Regions from separate parts of the Streptomyces sp. NPDC048718 genome, predicted to be linked through region 1. Evidence: riboswitches for the same ligand, from Rfam matches in the RefSeq annotation. Region 1 holds a riboswitch; each other region holds the start of a gene.
The links. A riboswitch is a leader RNA that binds a small molecule or an ion and turns the genes downstream of it on or off. The one in region 1 is predicted to bind cobalamin.
Positions count from the first base shown of each region.

Region 2: it holds a riboswitch for cobalamin, as region 1 does, so the genes downstream of both, ACGFRB_RS32510 (cobalamin biosynthesis protein) here and ACGFRB_RS13355 (acyl-CoA thioesterase) in region 1, are expected to answer to the same signal.
Region 3: it holds a riboswitch for cobalamin, as region 1 does, so the genes downstream of both, ACGFRB_RS24870 (ABC transporter substrate-binding protein) here and ACGFRB_RS13355 (acyl-CoA thioesterase) in region 1, are expected to answer to the same signal.
Region 4: it holds a riboswitch for cobalamin, as region 1 does, so the genes downstream of both, cobN (cobaltochelatase subunit CobN) here and ACGFRB_RS13355 (acyl-CoA thioesterase) in region 1, are expected to answer to the same signal.

Region 1 covers NZ_JBICVG010000006.1:124,839-129,260, reverse strand. The annotation lists gene ACGFRB_RS13365 (NAD-dependent epimerase/dehydratase family protein) at 1-793, opposite strand, end outside; gene ACGFRB_RS13360 (MBL fold metallo-hydrolase) at 1,142-1,981, opposite strand; cobalamin riboswitch at 2,142-2,373, shown strand; gene ACGFRB_RS13355 (acyl-CoA thioesterase) at 2,424-2,867, shown strand; gene ACGFRB_RS13350 (hypothetical protein) at 3,264-3,788, shown strand; gene ACGFRB_RS13345 (AAA domain-containing protein) at 3,785-4,422, shown strand, end outside.
Region 2 covers NZ_JBICVG010000027.1:39,309-43,730, forward strand. The annotation lists gene ACGFRB_RS32500 (anion permease) at 93-1,382, shown strand; gene ACGFRB_RS32505 (hypothetical protein) at 1,401-1,622, shown strand; cobalamin riboswitch at 1,775-1,909, shown strand; gene ACGFRB_RS32510 (cobalamin biosynthesis protein) at 1,941-2,960, shown strand; gene ACGFRB_RS32515 (cobyric acid synthase) at 2,957-4,422, shown strand, end outside.
Region 3 covers NZ_JBICVG010000014.1:31,506-35,927, forward strand. The annotation lists gene ACGFRB_RS24860 (enoyl-CoA hydratase-related protein) at 1-613, opposite strand, end outside; gene ACGFRB_RS24865 (TerD family protein) at 912-1,496, opposite strand; cobalamin riboswitch at 1,660-1,863, shown strand; gene ACGFRB_RS24870 (ABC transporter substrate-binding protein) at 1,931-2,992, shown strand; gene ACGFRB_RS24875 (iron chelate uptake ABC transporter family permease subunit) at 3,070-4,083, shown strand; gene ACGFRB_RS24880 (ABC transporter ATP-binding protein) at 4,080-4,422, shown strand, end outside.
Region 4 covers NZ_JBICVG010000008.1:334,785-339,206, reverse strand. The annotation lists gene cobN (cobaltochelatase subunit CobN) at 1-2,597, opposite strand, end outside; cobalamin riboswitch at 2,636-2,772, opposite strand; gene ACGFRB_RS18180 (cobalamin biosynthesis protein CobG) at 3,013-4,245, shown strand; gene ACGFRB_RS18175 (precorrin-8X methylmutase) at 4,242-4,422, shown strand, end outside.

The DNA.
Region 1 (4,422 bases):
GCGCCCACAACGGCAGTTCCGACCACGGGGCGACATCGTGGTCCAGCAAGAACTGCTCGTCGACCCAGACGAGTTCGGCCTCCGATCCGGTGGCCTCGACGCACGCGGCCAGCAACTCGCCCATGCTGGTGTTGCCGGGCACCCCGGTGGTCAGATAGCGCCCGCTGTCACCCTCGGCGAGCCGGTCGAGCAGGAAGGCGGCGATGTCCCGCGCGTCGACCAGTTGCATCACCCGGTCCGGGGCTCCGGGGGCCGGCACCCGACCACCGCGCGCGATGGTCTCCAGCCACCAGGGCAGACGACCGACGTGCTCGCCGGGTCCGACGATGATGCCGGGGTTGACGATCAGCGCGCGCCCCGGGAAGCCCTCCTCTACGGCCCGCTCGCAGCCCGCCTTGAGCGCGTTGTACGGCACGTCGTCCGGCGAGGCGTCCACGGCGCAGGCGTGCCGGGGAAAGGACTCGTCGACGCCCTTGGCAGGCCAGTCGGCGTACGCGTGGAACGACGACACGAAGGCGTACGCCTCCGCGTGCCCGGCCAGGGCCCGCACCGAGCGCCGTACGACCCGGGGTTCGAATCCACACGTGTCGACCACCCAGTCCCAGCGCCGCCCCTCCACGAGCGCGGCCAGCGCGCCCTCGTCCTCGCGATCGCCCCGCACCGACTCCACGCCGACGGGCGTCTCCCCCGATCGCCCCCGGTTGAACAGCGTCACCTCGTGCCCACGCCGCAGCGCCTCGTCGACGAACGCCCGGCCCAGAAAGACCGTCCCACCGATCACAAGTACCTTCATGATCAGCAGACTTCCATCCATCGGGGAGACGGCCAAGACCCTTCTCGCGATCCGTCGGGAGTCGGGTCCGGGAGTCGGGGCCGGGGGCCGGGCGTCGGGAGCCGAGGCGAGAGGGGCGGCCCGGCCGGATCCCGCACGCCTCCGCGCACCACGGGACGGAGGGCCCGATGGCCTGGCTGGACAAGGCGGCACACCCGAACCCGGCCGGCCATCTGGAGATGGGCGGTCACGCGCTGCGCACGATGGGAATGGGTGAGCTGGAACTGCCCTGATCCTCATCTCGCGTGACGGGGCGGCCTGTTGAGCCCTGCGCCAGGCGCGTCACCCGCCTGCCTACGCCCTCGCCGTTCAGCGTCCGCCCAGTGGCACGCCCCAGGGGCGCATCGACTGACCGGAGCGCGCCGAGCGGCCTCGGGAGCGGTCGATCGAGAAGACCTCACCGGGCTCGGCATAGTCGACGGCGCCATCGAACCGGGCCGCGGCGCGCGTCACCGCCTGCCCCGGTGTCAGGAAACGGCCGACGTGGGTGATGATCAGCCGGCCCACCCGAGCCGCGGTGGCCGTGTCGGCGGCGTCCTCGGGCGTGTGGTGCGTCTGCTCGCCCTCGGCCGGCGCCCGGTCGCTCTCGGCCTCGCACAGCAGGGTGTCGCACTCCTCGGCCAGCTCCGTGAGGTTCGCGCAGGGCGCCGAGTCCCCGGAGTAGACCAGCGAGCGGCCCCCGGCCTCGGCACGCAGGGCGAAGGCCGGCATGCCGTGCTCCACCGCCCGGCTGGTCAGGGCGAGTTCACCGACGCGCGCCTCGTGTCCGTCGTACAACTCATGGACGGCGAAGGCGGCCTCGACGGGGCTGCGCGTCGGGCCGTTGGTGAGGAAGCGGGCCAGCCGGTCGGCGATGCCCGGCGGCCCGTAGAGGGGGATGGGCGCGGCGAGCCGGATGTCCGCGAAGAGCGCCGCGTAGTACGCGGTGAGCAGATCCGCGGTGTGGTCGGCGTGCAGATGCGAGATCCAGATCGCGTCCACCTCGTCGAGCCGGGCGTACCTCTGCAGCCGCGCCAGCGTCCCGCTGCCCGCGTCCACCCAGACCCGGGTACCGGCGCCGGTCAGGAGGTAGCCGGAGCACGGGTTGTGCTCGCTCGCGTAGGGCGTGGCGCTGCCCAGAACCGTGAGCTGAAATCCGTCACTGGTCATCCGGGAAGTGTAGAGAGCGCTCGGTTCGCAGGCGGGTGAGCGGGACGGTGGTGACGGCAGCCACGGCAGTCACGGCACGCGGGGTGGCCGGCACGGCTCGGGGGCGCGGCCCCGGGACATCCCGGTTCCGCGACGGGAGCAGTGCGCGGGCTCGCTGTCGTACGCTGGCAGGGCAGCTGGTTCGCCCCATCCCCCGGACGGGAGCGTCGTAAGAGGGAACCCGGTGGGAATCCGGGACTGCCCCGCAGCGGTGAGTGGGAACGACCGCCGTCATACGCACTGGGCCCGGCACACACGAGGGCCTGGGAAGCGACGGCCAGTAGGAGTCCGCCGGCGAGAGCCGGGGAACGCGCCCGCGAGTCCGAAGACCTGCCCGCTGCCCGCGCACCGGCCCCCGGGGTGCGCGCAGAAGCCCTGCCGCGACTCGCGAAGGAGAGTTGACGTGGCCGAATCCCCCGTCACCAGCCCTGCCCGCCCGACCAAGACCCCGGACGATTCCCGGGTGGTCCTCGCCCACATCATGAGCGACCACGACACCAATCTGTACGGCACCATCCACGGCGGAGTGATGATGAAGCTCATCGACGACGCCGCCGCGGCCGCCGCCGGCCGGCACGCCGACGGGCCGGCCGTCACCGTCTCGGTCGACCGTATGACCTTCCTCACCCCGGTACGGGCGGGCGACCTGCTCAGCGTGGAGGCCGGACTCGAACGGGTCGGGCGGACCTCCATGACGGTCGGGGTGCGGGTCACGGCCGAGCGGTGGAACAACTCCACCCCCGCCACCGAGGTCGCCACGGCGTTCCTGACCTTCGTCGCGATCGACGCCGACGGAACACCCCGCCCCGTGCCCGCGCTCGACATGACCAACCCCGGCCTGTCCTGACCGGTTTCCCGCTCCTTCGGGCATGACCTGAGGGACGTCGGCGGGACCGGGGCGCACACACGTCCCGGCCCCTCCGGGCTTGGCCGGCCTGGCTCCGCGTGCCGCTGGTCCCAGCCCCTTTTCGGGGTGTCGCTCCGAGAAGCGCGGCCGGCCCGGCGTCGAGTCGGCCGCCGGTGCCTCGACGCCCATACGGTCCCATCGAAGCTCCGGTACGGCATGCCACGACCGGGTTCTCCCCGCGCCCTCCCCCCTCCCCCGCCACCCACGCGAGGCGACGATGGCCGGATGCCGTTCCTTCCCCGCCCCCGGTTTGTCACCGGCGGTCACCCTCGTGAAAAGGTCTCCGGACGGGCCGGGATCACTCACGGGCATGGACACGTACACGGGGAGCAACGAATGCGGGACAGCGGATCGCGGTGGACACTGATCGTGCCCACCGGCGGGGACACCCTCCGGCAGGAGCGTCTCACCCGGGATTTGCTTGACACGCTGCGCGCCACCGACGGCCTCGTCGTCGACTTCCTCGACACCGACGGGCCCGCCGAGCCGGGTCACAAGGGCGAGCCGGGTCACAAGGGTGCGGGCGCCGGCGATGTGGCTCTGTGGGCAGCCGTCACCGCGGCTGTCGCCCGCCCCACGTCCCAGGTCCTGATCACGCTGATCAAGGAATGGTGTGCCAAGGACCGGCACCGCAAGGTCGACGTCACCATCGCGGGCGATTCCGTCGCGATCACGGGACGCCCGGACGCCGCTCAGGAGCGTCTCGTCCGCGAGTTCCTGGACCGGACCGCCGGCGGTGACGGCCCCGGGCCGGATGCCGGTCCCCCGCCGATCGAAGGCCCCGGCCCGGATCCCGCCGCGGGACCGGCCGCCGCCCCCGCGTCGGACAACGGCTCCGCACCAGATGGCGGTTCGGCGTGACCCGCCTGCACAAGCGCCGGGCCCTGCTGATCGGCAACGAGCACTACGACGACGGCCGTTTTCCGTCGCTCGCGTCCGTACGCGCGGACGTCTGGGGTCTCTCCCAGGTCCTGGCACACCGCAACATCGGCAACTTCGTCTCCGTCAGGACCCTCCCCGATCTCACCGCCGACGACATGCGGTCGGCCATCGGCGAGTTCCTGCAGGATTGCGACGAGGACGAACTCGCGCTCGTGTACGTCTCCGGGCATGGCGTGCGGACCGTGCGCGACGGTGGCGAGTTCCACTTCGTGGCCAAGGACACCGACTTCGACCGAGTGGCCGAGACGGCCGTCAGCGCGAGCTTCGTCAACGAGGCACTGGAACAGTGCTACGCCCCGCAGAAGATCGTGATAATCGACTGCTGCCGCAGCGGTGGATTCGCCGTGGGCCTGCGTACCTCGGACCGGCGGCCGGACGACTCCGTGGCCAAGTCCGGCGAGGAGCCCCTGCTGACCAGCAGAGGCGTGTACGTCCTGTCGTCCTCGCGGGCCGGCGAGGACTCGTACGCGTACGCGGGCGGCGGCGACGAGGTGAAGCCGTCCGCGTTCACGGGCGAGGTGATCGAGGCGCTGCGCACCGGAAAGGTCAGTAA
Region 2 (4,422 bases), on a different contig from region 1:
GGGACACCACCGCGCCCGGCCCAGTTCACCTTCCGTTCACTCAGGTTGCCTAGGTTCGACGCGCCACTGACGTCAAACGATTGCCTGGGTAAATGGAACACATCACGCTGCTGCTCGCCATTGTGGTCGTGACAGCTCTCGTGTTCGATTTCACGAACGGTTTCCACGACACCGCCAACGCGATGGCGACGACCATCTCGACCGGTGCTCTCAAGCCCAAGACGGCGGTGGCCATGTCCGCCGTGCTGAACCTCGTCGGCGCCTTCCTCTCCGTGGAGGTCGCCAAGACGATCTCCGGCGGCATCATCAACGAAGAGGGCATCCGCACCGAAGTGATCTTCGCGGCGCTCGTCGGCGCCATCCTGTGGAATCTGCTGACCTGGCTGCTCGGCCTTCCGTCGAGCTCCTCGCACGCGCTGTTCGGCGGCCTCATCGGCGCCGCGGTGATGTCCGCCGGCTGGTCCGCGGTCAACGGCTCGACCATCGTCACCAAGGTCCTGCTCCCCGCGGTCGCCGCCCCGATCGTCGCCGGCCTCGCCGCGATGGTGGCCACCAAGCTGACGTACCGCATCAACGCCGCCCCCGAGGCCAAGGCCACGGCCAAGGGCTTCCGGGCCGGCCAGATCGCCTCCGCCGGTCTCGTCTCGCTCGCCCACGGCACCAACGACGCCCAGAAGACGATGGGCATCATCACCCTCGCCCTGGTCGCCAACGGCGTCCTCGTCCCCGGCTCCAACCCGCCGGTCTGGGTCATCGCCTCCGCCGGTGTCGCGATCGCGCTCGGCACCTACCTCGGCGGCTGGCGCATCATCCGCACCATGGGCAAGGGCCTCACCGACCTCCAGCCGCAGCAGGGCTTCGCCGCCCAGACCAGCGCCGCGACGGTCATCCTGGCCTCCTCGCACCTCGGCTTCTCCCTCTCCACCACCCAGTCCTGCTCGGGTGCCGTGATGGGCGCGGGCCTCGGCCGCAAGGGCGGTGTCGTCCGCTGGTCGACCGCCACCCGGATGTTCGCCGCCTGGGGTCTGACCCTGCCCGCCGCGGGCCTGGTCGGCGCCGGCGCCGAGTTCCTCACCAAGCAGGGCGACTGGGGCATCGTCACCGTCGCCGTCCTGCTGATCGCGGGCTCCGGAGTGATCTGGTCGCTGTCCCGCCGCAAGCCGGTCGACCAGCACAACGTGACCGCCGACGACCTCGACGCCCCGGCCGCTGCCGACGTCGAGCCGGCGGGTGTCGTCACCACCGCCATCGCGGCCGTCACCCCGCCCCCGCCGGCCGGCTCCGTCGCCGCCGTCAAGGACGAGGCCCTGAAGACCACCATCCCCTCCCCCGGCCCGACGGACCCGGCCGCCCCGCCGGCCGCTCCCGCCGCCGCGGTCTAAGGAACTGGAAGCACGCACATGAAGATCGACTGGGCAGCTCTCGGCTCCGTCTTCGGAGTCAGCCTCGTGACCACCGTCGCCCTCGTGGGCCTGTTCACCCTCGGTGTCGCCGCGCTCGCCAAGCAGGAGCGGGCCACCGCCGCGGGCGGCTCGGCCACTCTGGCCCGTACCGGCGCGTACGCCTGCTTCGCGCTCTGCGCGGCCGCCGTGGCCTACGGCATCTACCTGATCGTCGCCTGACCGGACACCGACGAGCACCACGAACACGCGCGCACACCACGCCGTCTGGGCGGCCCCACCTCCGGGTGGGGCCGCCCAGACGGCGTATGCGGGTTCGTGGCACTGCGCACAGTGACCAGGCGCAGGTCAAGCGCGGGTTGACGGGCCTTCCGGCCGCGTGGTGGACTGCCGGGGCCATTACGGCGGCATGGGGAGGAAGTCCGGTGTGATTCCGGCACGGTCCCGCCACTGTGACCGGTCCTCGCGGCCGGGAGTCAGGAACTCTCGCCGCCGATCACGTCGATCCAGGGCGCGGACCCTGAGTGAGGACACTGTGCCATGCCCGGCAACGGCTCCAGGACACCCCGAACCCGCCGCTTCTCCTCTCCCGCGGCCTCCCGCACCCGCTCTCCCCGTCTCTTCGCGTACGGAGCGGCCGCCGGCCTCGCCGCCGATCTGCTCGTGGGCGATCCCCGGCGCGGTCATCCGGTCGCCGCGTTCGGCCGGGCGGCGGGCGCCGTCGAGCACCGGATGCACCGGGACCACCGCGGCCGGGGCGCCCTCTACACCGCGCTGTGCGCCGGCTCCGCCGTGGCGCTCGGCGCCGTCGCGACCCGCGCGGTACGGGGCAGCGCCACCGCCACCGCCGCGCTGACCGCCGCCTCCGTGTGGGCCGTCGTCGGCGGGACGACGCTGGGCCGCGAGGCGCGCGCCATCGGCGGGGCGCTCGAAGCCGGGGATCTGGGGGTCGCCCGGGAGCGCATGCCGCATCTGGTCGGGCGCGACCCACAGGCGCTGGACGGGCCCGCGATGGCCCGCGCGGTCGTCGAGTCGGTCGCCGAGAACACCTCGGACGCCGTCGTCGGCGCCCTCTTCTGGGGCGCGGTCGCCGGTGTGCCGGGGCTGCTCGGGTTCCGGGCGGTCAACACGCTGGACGCGATGGTGGGCCACAAGTCCCCGCGCCACCGCCGGTTCGGCTGGGCCTCGGCCCGGCTCGACGATGTGGCGGGCTGGCCGGGTGCCCGGCTGACGGCCGTCCTCGCCACCGTCGCGGGCGACGATCCGCGCGGGGCGCTGCGGGCCTGGCGGGCGGACGCCGCCCGGCATCCGAGCCCCAACGCCGGCCCGGTGGAGGCCGCGTTCGCGGGGGCGCTCGGCGTCCGGCTCGGCGGCACCCTGTCGTACGGCGGGCGGGTCGAGCACCGGCCGGTGCTGAACGCGGCGGGACGGCCCGTCGAGGTCGCGGACATCGACCGGGCGGTACGGCTGTCGCGCCGGGTGACCTGGCTGACCCTGGCCGGCTGTGCCGGCGGCCGGCTCCTCGCGGGCGCGCTGCGCCGGCGCGGGGGTGCGGCGTGAGGGGCGGCGGTACGACGAAGGGCACGGCGGGCCGGAGCGGAGCGCGGGGCGGCGGGCTGCTCGTCGCGGGCACCACGTCCGACGCGGGCAAGAGCGTCGTCACGGCGGGGATCTGCCGGTGGCTGGTCCGCCAGGGCCTGAAGGTCGCGCCGTTCAAGGGCCAGAACATGTCCCTGAACTCCTTCGTGACCCGGGACGGCGCCGAGATCGGCCGCGCCCAGGCGATGCAGGCGCGGGCCGCGCGGGTCGAGCCGACCGCGCTGATGAACCCGGTGCTGCTCAAGCCCGGCAGCGACCGGTCCAGCCAGGTCGTCCTGATGGGCAAGCCGGTCGGCGAGATGAGCGCCCGCGGGTTCTTCGGGCGGGCCGGGCGGGCCGGGCAGACCAGTGGGTCCGAAGTGTCCGAGGGGCACCGGCGGGAGCTGTTCGAGCCGGTGTTCGCCGCGTTGGAGGAGCTGCGGCGGACCCACGACGCGGTGATCTGCGAGGGCGCGGGCAGTCCGGCGGAGATCAATCTGCGCCGCAGCGACATCGTCAACATGGGGATCGCGCGGGCCGCGCGGCTGCCCGTGGTGGTGGTCGGCGACATCGACCGGGGCGGGGTGTTCGCCCAGTTCTTCGGGACGACGGCGCTGCTCGCGCCAGAGGACCAGCGGCTGGTCGCCGGATATCTGGTGAACAAGTTCCGCGGCGACGTGTCGCTGCTCGAACCGGGCCTCGCCATGCTGGACGGGCTGACCGGGCGCCCCACGCTCGGCGTGCTGCCGTACGCCCACGGCCTCGGCATCGACGAGGAGGACGGGCTGCGGATCTCGCTGCGCGGCGCGGTCCGCGAGTCGGTCGTGGCGCCGCCGGTCGGCGAGGACGTGCTGCGGGTCGCGGTCTGTGCCGTTCCGCTGATGTCGAACTTCACGGACGTCGACGCGCTCGCCGCGGAGCCGGGCGTGGTGGTGCGGTTCGTGGACCGGGCGGAGGAGCTGGCCGACGCGGACCTGGTGGTGGTGCCGGGCACTCGCGGCACGGTGAAGGCGCTGGCCTGGCTGCGGGAGCGCGGCCTCGCGGCGGGGCTCGCGCGGCGGGCCGCCGAGGGACGGCCGGTGCTCGGGATCTGCGGCGGTTTCCAGCTGCTCGGGGAGCGCGTCGAGGACGAGGTGGAGTCGCGGGCCGGGGTCGTGGACGGGCTCGGTCTGCTGCCCGTACGCGTCCGGTTCGCGCGCGAGAAGACGCTGGCGCGGCCGGTCGGCGAGGCGCTCGGCGAGCGGGTGGAGGGGTACGAGATCCATCACGGCGTGGCGGACGTACGGGGCGGCGAGCCGTTCCTGGACGGCTGCCGGGTGGGCGCGGTGTGGGGGACGCACTGGCACGGTTCGCTGGAGAGCGATGGCTTTCGCCGGGCGTTCCTGCGCGAGGTCGCGGCGAGTGCCGGGCGGCGTTTCGTCCCGGCGCCGGACACCTCGTTCGA
Region 3 (4,422 bases), on a different contig from region 1:
CGGCTCCGAGCAGTTCGTCCGGCACACCGGGTTGCGAGTCGGCGGCGCGCAGGGTGCGCAGGACCGTATCGGTGTCCTCCTCCCAGGAGATGCGGCGCTGCTCCTGGCGGAGGAAGGGACGGGTGCGCACCGGCCCGGTCTGCGGGCGCGGCCGGGCTCCGGCGGCGAACCGTTCGACGGCGAGGTGGACGGCGGTCATGGCCGCGTCGGACAGCTCGTTGCGGTACAGGTCGCTCTTGCCCGCCTCCGGGACGCAAAAGCCGGCCGTCGCCCAGACATCGCCGGCGTCCATCTCCTCGGCGGCCTGGAGGACGGTCACGCCCCACTCGGTGGCGCCCTCGAGGATCGCCCGGTCCAGCGAGGACGGTCCGCGGTCGCCCACCGGCCCCGGATGGACGATCAGACAGGGGCGGCCGGACCACACGTCGCGGGGCACGACGGTCTTCAGCATGGGGGCGAGGACCAGGTCGGGCGTGTGCCGTCCGACGGCGGCCCGTACCGCGTCCCCGTCGGGGGTGATCTCGACGGAGACGGCGTGCCCGCGGTCCCCCAGCTCGGCCCTGACCCGCTGGGTGAGGGAGTTGTAGCCGCTGGCGATGAGCAGAACGCGCATGGCCGCCCTTCCGGATCGTCGGGGAAGGCCCCGCACCGGACGGCAGGCGGGTGCCGGACACCCCTGGCGATCGTCGGACATCCCGGGCGGCGCGGACGGCGGCGCATCTCCCGGCTCACTCGATCGGGAGGCGATTTCCGACCACTTGGCGGCCCGCTCGCCACTCCGGCGGACGCGGTGGGAGCGGGGCCGCGCGGAGGGCCCCGCGTAAAGGACGCGCAGGGTGCCGGGCGAGCCAGGTGTACGGAGGCGGTGCACGGGGGCTTCGCCTTCGCCCGTACACCGCCTTGGGGACCGGCTACTTGCTGACCGCGAAGCGCATCAGGGCGTGCTCGTCGCCCTGCTTGATCTTGCCCGTCTCGTTGATCACTTCGAGCTTCCAGACGCCGCCTATCCTGGTCGCCTTGGCCACGGCGCAGGCGTTGTCCTGGGTCAGCAGGCTGGGCCAGATGTCGGCGACCTGCTGGGAGCTGCCGCCGGTCGCGTCGTAGACCTTGAAGCTGATGTTGCGGGCCTTCTGGAAGGAGCTGCCCTTCTTGTACGCGGCGGCGACGAACACGATCGACGTGATGGGCGCCGGGAGCTTGGCGAACTCGACGGTCACCGTCTCGTCGTCGCCGTCGCCGTGGCCGGTCTGGTTGTCGCCGCTGTGCAGCAGCGAACCGTTGCCCATCGGGTCGAGCGAGTCGAGCCCGGCGAGCCGGACCGGGTCGCCGCCCTGCATGGCGATGGCGATCAGGTCGAGGTCGGTGCCGGTCTTGCGGCGCAGCCGGCCCAGCACGCCGCCGGAGCTGCCGGCGGTGGGGTCCCAGGAGACACCGATGGACAGATGGGTCACCCCGTCCAGGTCCGCGGGGCCGTCTTCCTTGGTCAGCGTGATCATGCGCGGTCATCCTCAGTCGAAGGGGCCAGTCCCCGCAGAGTGTGCCTGACCGCGCGTCCGTTCCCCACGGAGGGGCCCCTTTTGATACGCGATCGGCACCGGTGACGGCGCCGGGCGACGGCCGGGGACCACCGGTGCGGCCCCCTGTCGATTGTCAAGCCTGTGGTAATTTGCCCAGGCCAGTCGCACCTTTGTACGTACGAACAACGTAGGTACACGGGTCAGGGAATCCGGTGGGAGTCCGGAACTGACGCGCAGCGGTAAGGGTGACGGGCGGAGCACGGCCACTGGGTCCCGACGGACCTGGGAAGGCGTTCCGTCCGGACGAACCCGAGTCCGAAGACCTGCTGGCGGCCCCGGCGCCCTGACAGGCGGTCCGGGGAGCACCGTACGACAGGCTTCGCGCATGAGCCGTGGACACAGAGGACTCTCCCGTGCCCCTCGCACACCCCGCCCGTTTCGCCGTGCCGCTTCTGGCCGGTGCCGTACTCCTCACCGGCTGCGGCGCCGGCAGGCCGCCGGCCGCCGCTCCGGCTCCCGCGTCCTCGGCGGCGGGGGCGGGGGCCGCCTCCGGCTATCCGGTGGCGCTCGACAACTGCGGACAGCGGATCACGATCGACCGCCCGCCGAGCCGGGCCGTCGCCCTCGACCAGGGCTCGGCCGAGATCCTGCTGGCGCTCGGGCTCGCCGACCGCATGGTGGGCACGGCCACCTGGACGGACCCGGTGCTCAAGGGCCTGGAGAAAGAGAACGCCAAGGTCCCCCGGCTCGCCGAGCGCTATCCCTCCTTCGAGAAGGTGCTGGACACCGAACCCGACTTCGTCAGCGCCTCGTTCCTCTACACCCTGGGCAAGGGCGGCGTGGCGCCCCGCGAGCGGTTCGGCGCCCTCGGCGTGCCCACGTATCTCTCCCCCTCCGACTGCGTCGGCAAGGACAACAGCGGTGACGGCGACGGGGTCCGTACCCGGCCGCTGACGATGGACGACGTGTACGGCGAGATACGCGACCTGGGCCGGGTGTTCGGGGTGCCCGAGCGCGCCGGGGAACTCGTCGGCGAGCTGCGGGACCGGGTCACGAAGGCGACGGCGGGCGCGGGCTTCGGGCGCGCCTCCGTCCTGTACTGGTACTCCGACTCACAGGGGCCGTACATGGCCGGCTGCTGCGGAGCGCCCGGGATCGTCAGCCGGACCCTCGGGGTGCGCAACGTCTTCGACGACACCCATGAGGAATGGCCTCAGATCAACTGGGAGACGGTGGCCGAGCGGGACCCGGACGTCCTGGTGATCGCCGATCTGACCCGCAAGGCGCAGTCCGCCGAGAGCGCCGCAAAGAAGATCGAGTTCCTGGAATCCCACCCCGTCACCAGGAACATGACGGCGGTACGGAAGAAGCGGTACGTGATCCTCGGCGGCCAGGCGCTGAACCCCACCCCGCGCACCGTCGAGAGCATCGAGAAGGTGGCCGCCGCACTGCGGACGTACGGATTCGCGAAGTGACCCGGTCCCGGCCCAGGACGTGGTTCCGGCCCAGGACGTGGTTCCGGCCCAGGACGTGGTTCCGGTCCCGGCCCCGGCTGCTGTCACCGGTCGCCGGGGCGGCGGGGATCGCGCTGCTGTGCGCGTCGGTCGCCGTCGCCCTCACCATCGGCCCCACCGACATCCGGGTGGCCGAGGTGCGCTCCGTGGTCACCGCCCACCTGTCGGGCGGCTCCTCGGGACTCACCCCGATCCGGGACGGCATCGTCTGGAACCTGCGGCTGCCCCGGACCCTGCTCGCGGCCGTGTGCGGCGCCGGGCTCGCGGTGTGCGGCGCGGTGCTGCAGTCGCTGCTGCGCAATCCGCTCGCCGATCCGTTCGTCCTGGGTGTCTCCTCGGGCGCGTCGACCGGGGCGGTCGCGGTCGTGGTGCTCGGCCTCGGCGGGGGCGCGCTGTCCGTCACCGGGGGCGCGTTCCTCGGCGCGGTCTGCTCGTTCGCGCTGGTCGTGTCGCTCGGCCGGGTCCTCGGCGGCGGGACGGACCGGGTCGTGCTCGCCGGGGTCGCCGTGATGCAGCTGTTCTCCGCGCTCACCTCGTTCGTGGTGATGACCGCCGCCGACGCGGAGACCACCCGCGGAGTGCTGTTCTGGCTGCTCGGCTCGCTCGCCGGCGCCGACTGGACCGATGCCGGCGCCGGCTGCGCGGCGCTGGTGGCGGCCCTGCTGGTGTGCGGCGGATCCGTACGGACGCTGGACGCCCTCGCGTTCGGCGAGGACGCCGCGACGTCGCTCGGGGTACAGGTGGCCCGGACCCGGATGATCCTGCTGTCGGTGACCGCGCTGCTCACCGCCGTGCTGGTCTCCTCGGCGGGGGCGATCGGCTTCGTCGGCCTGGTCCTGCCGCACGCGGTCCGGGCGCTGACCGGTCCCGGGCACGCCCGGCTGCTGCCGCTGACGGCGGTGGCCGGGGCGGTCTTTCTGGTCTGGGCCGACACCGTGGCCCGTACCGTACTCGACCCGCAGGAGGTGCCGGTCGGCGTGGTGACCTCGCTGATCGGGGTGCCGGTCTTCGTTCTCGTCCTGTCCCGTACGCACGCGCGAGGCGGGCGGTGAGCGGGGTGGCGGCGGCCGGGCGGGGCGGGCTGCGGGCCGACCGGGTCGCGCGCTCGGCGGGCGGTGTCCTCGTCGTCGACGGGGTGAGCATCGTGGCGCGTCCGGGCACGGTCACCGGTCTGCTCGGCCCGAACGGCTCGGGCAAGTCCACCCTGCTGCGGCTGCTCGCCGGGATCCTGGCCCCGGACACCGGGGTCGTCACGCTCGACGGCGATCCCCTGGGCGGTCTGTCCCGGCGCGCCGTGGCCAGGCGCCTGGCCACGGTCGAGCAGCACGCCGACACCCAGGTCGATCTGACGGTGGCCGAGGTGGTACGGCTCGGCCGGATCCCGCACCGCC
Region 4 (4,422 bases), on a different contig from region 1:
TAGAAGTTACGGCCGGTCGGCAGCACGTTGACCAGGCCGCGCAGCGGCGAGCCGGAGGGCCCGGCGGGCACGAAGCCGCCGTTCAACGCGTGGACACAGTGGGCGAGTTCGTCGGTGGTGGCGGCGAGCCGGGGCACGACCTGCTCGCAGGCGAAGCGCAGTACCGCCGTCACCTGCTCCAGACGACCGTCTGCCGCCAACTCGCCGTCGTCCAGGCCGAGTCGTGCCGCGTCCTCGACCGCGTCCACCGACCAGCCGGCCGCTTCCATGGCCTCGACCACCCGCCGCGCCCGCTCCTCGATGGCGTCGGTGCGGGTCCGGTCGGTCGCCGACTCGTCCAGGCCGAGCGCCTCGCGCAGTCCGGGCAGGGCCTGCGTGCCGCCCCAGATCTGGCGGGCCCGCAGAATGGACAGCACCAGGTTGACCCGCTCCGGCCCGGCCGGCGCCCCGCCGAGGACGTGCAGTCCGTCGCGGATCTGCGCGTCCTTCACCTCGCACAGCCAGCCGTCGACGTGCAGCAGGAAGTCGTCGAAGCCGTCGTCGTCCGGGCGGTCGGCCAGCCCCAGGTCGTGATCGAGCTTCGCGGCCTGGATCAGCGTCCAGATCTGGGCCCGGATCGCGGGCAGCTTCGCCGGGTCCATGCTGCTGATCTGGGCGTACTCGTCGAGGAGTTGCTCAAGGCGGGCGATGTCGCCGTAGCTGTCGGCGCGGGCCATCGGCGGCACGAGATGGTCCACGAGAGTGGCGTGCGCGCGGCGCTTGGCCTGCGTCCCCTCGCCGGGGTCGTTGACGAGGAACGGGTAGACCAGCGGCAGATCGCCGAGCGCCGCGTCCGGCCCGCAGGCGGCGGACAGGCCCGCGTTCTTGCCGGGCAGCCACTCCAGGTTGCCGTGCTTGCCGAGGTGGATCATCGCGTCGGCGCCGAAGCCGCCGTCGTCGGCGCGCGCCGCGATCCAGCGGTAGGCGGCGAGATAGTGGTGCGAGGGCGGCAGATCCGGGTCGTGGTAGATCGCGATCGGGTTCTCGCCGAAGCCGCGCGGCGGCTGGATGAGGACCAGCAGATTCCCGCGCCGCAGCGCGGCGAGCACGATGTCGCCGTCGGGGTCGCCGCCCTGGGCCGCCCGGGAGCGGTCCAGGAACATCTCGCCGGGCGCCGGGCCCCAGTGCTCCTCGACCCCGGCGCGCAGCTCGGCGGGCAGCGCCGCGTACCAGCGCCGGTAGTCGGCGGCCGGGATCCGTACCGGGTTCGCGGCCAACTGCTCCTCGGTCAGCCAGTCCTGGTCGTGGCCGCCCGCGTCGATCAGCGCGCGGATCAGCTCGTCGCCGTCGCCGGAGATCAGGCCCGGGATGTCCTTCGCTGGCCCGAAGTCGTACCCCTCGGCGATGAGCCGGCGCAGCAGCGCGACGGCCGAGGCGGGAGTGTCGAGGCCGACCGCGTTGCCGATCCGGGAGTGCTTGGTCGGGTACGCGGAGAGGACCAGGGCCACCCTCTTCTCCGCGTTCGGGATGTGGCGCAGCCGGGCGTGCCGGACGGCGATCCCCGCGACCCGTGCGGCGCGTTCGGCGTCCGCCACGTACGCGGGCAGACCGTCCTCGTCGATCTCCTTGAAGGAGAACGGGACGGTGATCAGCCGGCCGTCGAACTCCGGTACGGCGACCTGGCTCGCGGCGTCCAGCGGCGACAGACCCTCGTCGTTCTCCTCCCAGGACGCCCGGGAGCCGGTCAGGCACAGCGCCTGGAGGACCGGTACGTCGAGCGCGGCGAGCGCGCCCGCGTCCCACGCCTCCTCGTCCCCGCCGGCCTGCGCCTCGGCGGGCCGGGTGCCGCCCGCCGCGAGGACCGTGGTGACGATCGCGTCGGCGTCGCCGAGCGCCGCGAGCAGCTCGGGCTCGGGGGCGCGCAGGGAGGCCACGTACAGCGGGACCGCCCGGCCGCCCGCGTCCTCGATCGCGTCGCAAAGGGCGCCGACGAAGGCGGTGTTGCCGCTCATGTGGTGGGCGCGGTAATAGAGCACCGCGATGGCGGGGGCGTCGGGCGCCGGGGCCGTGCGGGGCGTGCGGTCGAGGGGGCCCCAGGCGGGCGCCGGGGCCGGGGCCTCGAAGCCGTGGCCGGTGAGCAGGACCGTGTCGGAGAGGAACCGGGCCAGCTGGGCGAGGTTGGCGGGGCCACCGTGCGCGAGGTACGCGTGGGCCTCGGTGGCGACCCCGACCGGGACCGTGGACGCGGCCATGAGCTGGGCGTCCGGGGCCTGTTCGCCGCTGAGCACGACCACCGGGAGGCCACTGGCGAGGACCGTGTCCAGGCCCTCCTGCCAGGAGCGCACCCCGCCGAGGAGCCGGACGACGACCAGCGTGGCGCCGTCGAGGAGCGCCGGGAGGTCGGCGAGCGGGAGGCGGGAGGGGTTGGCGAAGCGGTACGTCAGAGGGGCGGCCGAGGCGTCGGCGGCGCCGGATTCGGTGGTGGTTGTGGCGGCCGGGTCGGGACCGGCGGCCGGGGAGGCAGCGGACGTGGACGCGGCGGACACGGCGGACGCGGCGGCGTTCGCCGCACGGGCGCTGAGCAGGTCGGTGTCGGAATGCGACAGCAGAACGAGCATGGCGAGGCTCGGCCCTTCCTCGGGGTATCCGCGCCCCGGGTGGTCGTTGGATGGCGGGAGTTCCTGACTCACCGGACACCCGAGGCTCGGGGCCGGCTCACAGTGGCGGGACCGCGCCGGAATCTCACCGGGCTTCCTCCCCGGGGTCCTGGGACCCCATGCCGGTCTGCATCCTAGAACGAGTGGTCGGCGGAGCGGGAGGGGTGGTCCGTCACCCCCGGTTGCCGGGCCATCGCGCATAGGTATGCTCGCCGCCATGCCGCCCACTCCCGACACCTCACCCAAGCCGGGCGAACCTCCCATACGGGACCGTGGCGACGCGTGCCCCGGGGCGCTCCGGTTGCATGTCGCCGCTGATGGATTTCTTGCCCGACTGCGCTTGCCCGCAGGCAAGTTGACGCATGATCAGATCGAGTTGCTGGCTTCCGTTTCCGAGTCTCTCGGGGACGGCGCCGTCAGCATCACCTCGCGCGGCAACGTGGAGCTGCGCGGCCTGCCGGACGGCTCGGCGAGCACCCTCGCCGACCGCCTCGGACCCGGCGGACTGCTCCCCTCGCCGACCCACGAGCGGGTCCGCAACATCGTCGCCTCACCGGCCGCCGGACTCGACGGAGCCGGCCATGCCGACGTGCACGCCTGGGCCCGTGACCTGGACCGACTGCTGTGCGCGGAGCCCCGCGCGGCCGCCCTCTCGGGGCGTTTCCTGTTCGTCCTGGACGACGGGCGCGGCGATGTCGCCGGACTCGGCGGCGATGTGACCTTGATCGCAGAACCGGGCGGCGCGTCCGCCCTGCTCCGGGTCGGGGACCGGACGCTGCGGATCGCCGCCGGGCACGCGCCCCGGGCCGCCCTCGCCGCCGCCCTCGCCTTCCTCGCCGCCGCCGAGGCGGCCGGCACCGGGGCGTGGCGGGTCGGCGAGTTGCCGGCCGGGGCGGCCGAGGCCGTCGACCTGAGCGGTGCGGGCGGGCAGCCCGTACCCGTACCGCCCCCGCTGCCCTCCGGCCCCCCGCCCGCACCCGGCCCGCTCGGCCCGCGCGCCGTGTCCGTCCTCGCCCCCCTCGGCCGGCTGACCGCCGCGCAGTTGCGGGCGCTGCTGCCCGCGGCGGAGGTACGGCTGACGCCCTGGCGCGGGGCGGTCGTCGTGACCCACGAGCAGGGGGTGGAGCCCGGGCACGTAAGCGAGTCGGAGCCCGCGTCCGCGTCCGAGCGCGCGCCCGAACCGCTCGCGCACCTCGCACGCCTCGCCTCGGCCGGCCTGATCACCCGCCCCGACGCCCCCGGCGCCGGAGTCACCGCCTGCACCGGTCTGCCCGGCTGCGCCAAGTCCCTGGCGGACGTACGGGCGGACGCCGCCCGCGCCCTCGCCGTACCCGCCGGTGCGCTGCCCGTGCACTTCGCCGGCTGCGCCCGGCGCTGCGGGCACCCGCGCGGCACCTGGGTCGACGTCCTCGCGACCGCGTCCGAGGCCGCGCCCGAGACCGCGACCGAGGCCGAGACCACCAGGGACGGCGCGTACCTGGTGGACGGCGCCCCCACCCCCCGTACCGCCCTGCCCGGCGCGGTCGCCACCGCCCGTACCGCCCGTACCGCCGGCGCCGGCCCATCCGCCCTCACCGCCCGCGCGGCTTACACGACCCCCACGAGATGAGCGAGAGCCCCACGATGTTCGAGTACGAGAAGGACGGCGCGGAGATCTACCGTCGTTCCTTCGCCACGATCCGGTCCGAGGCCGCGGCGGATCTCGCGGGCCTGCCCGACGACGTCGCCACGGTCGCCGTCCGGATGATCCACGCCTGCGGCATGACCGACCTCGTCCGGGACATCG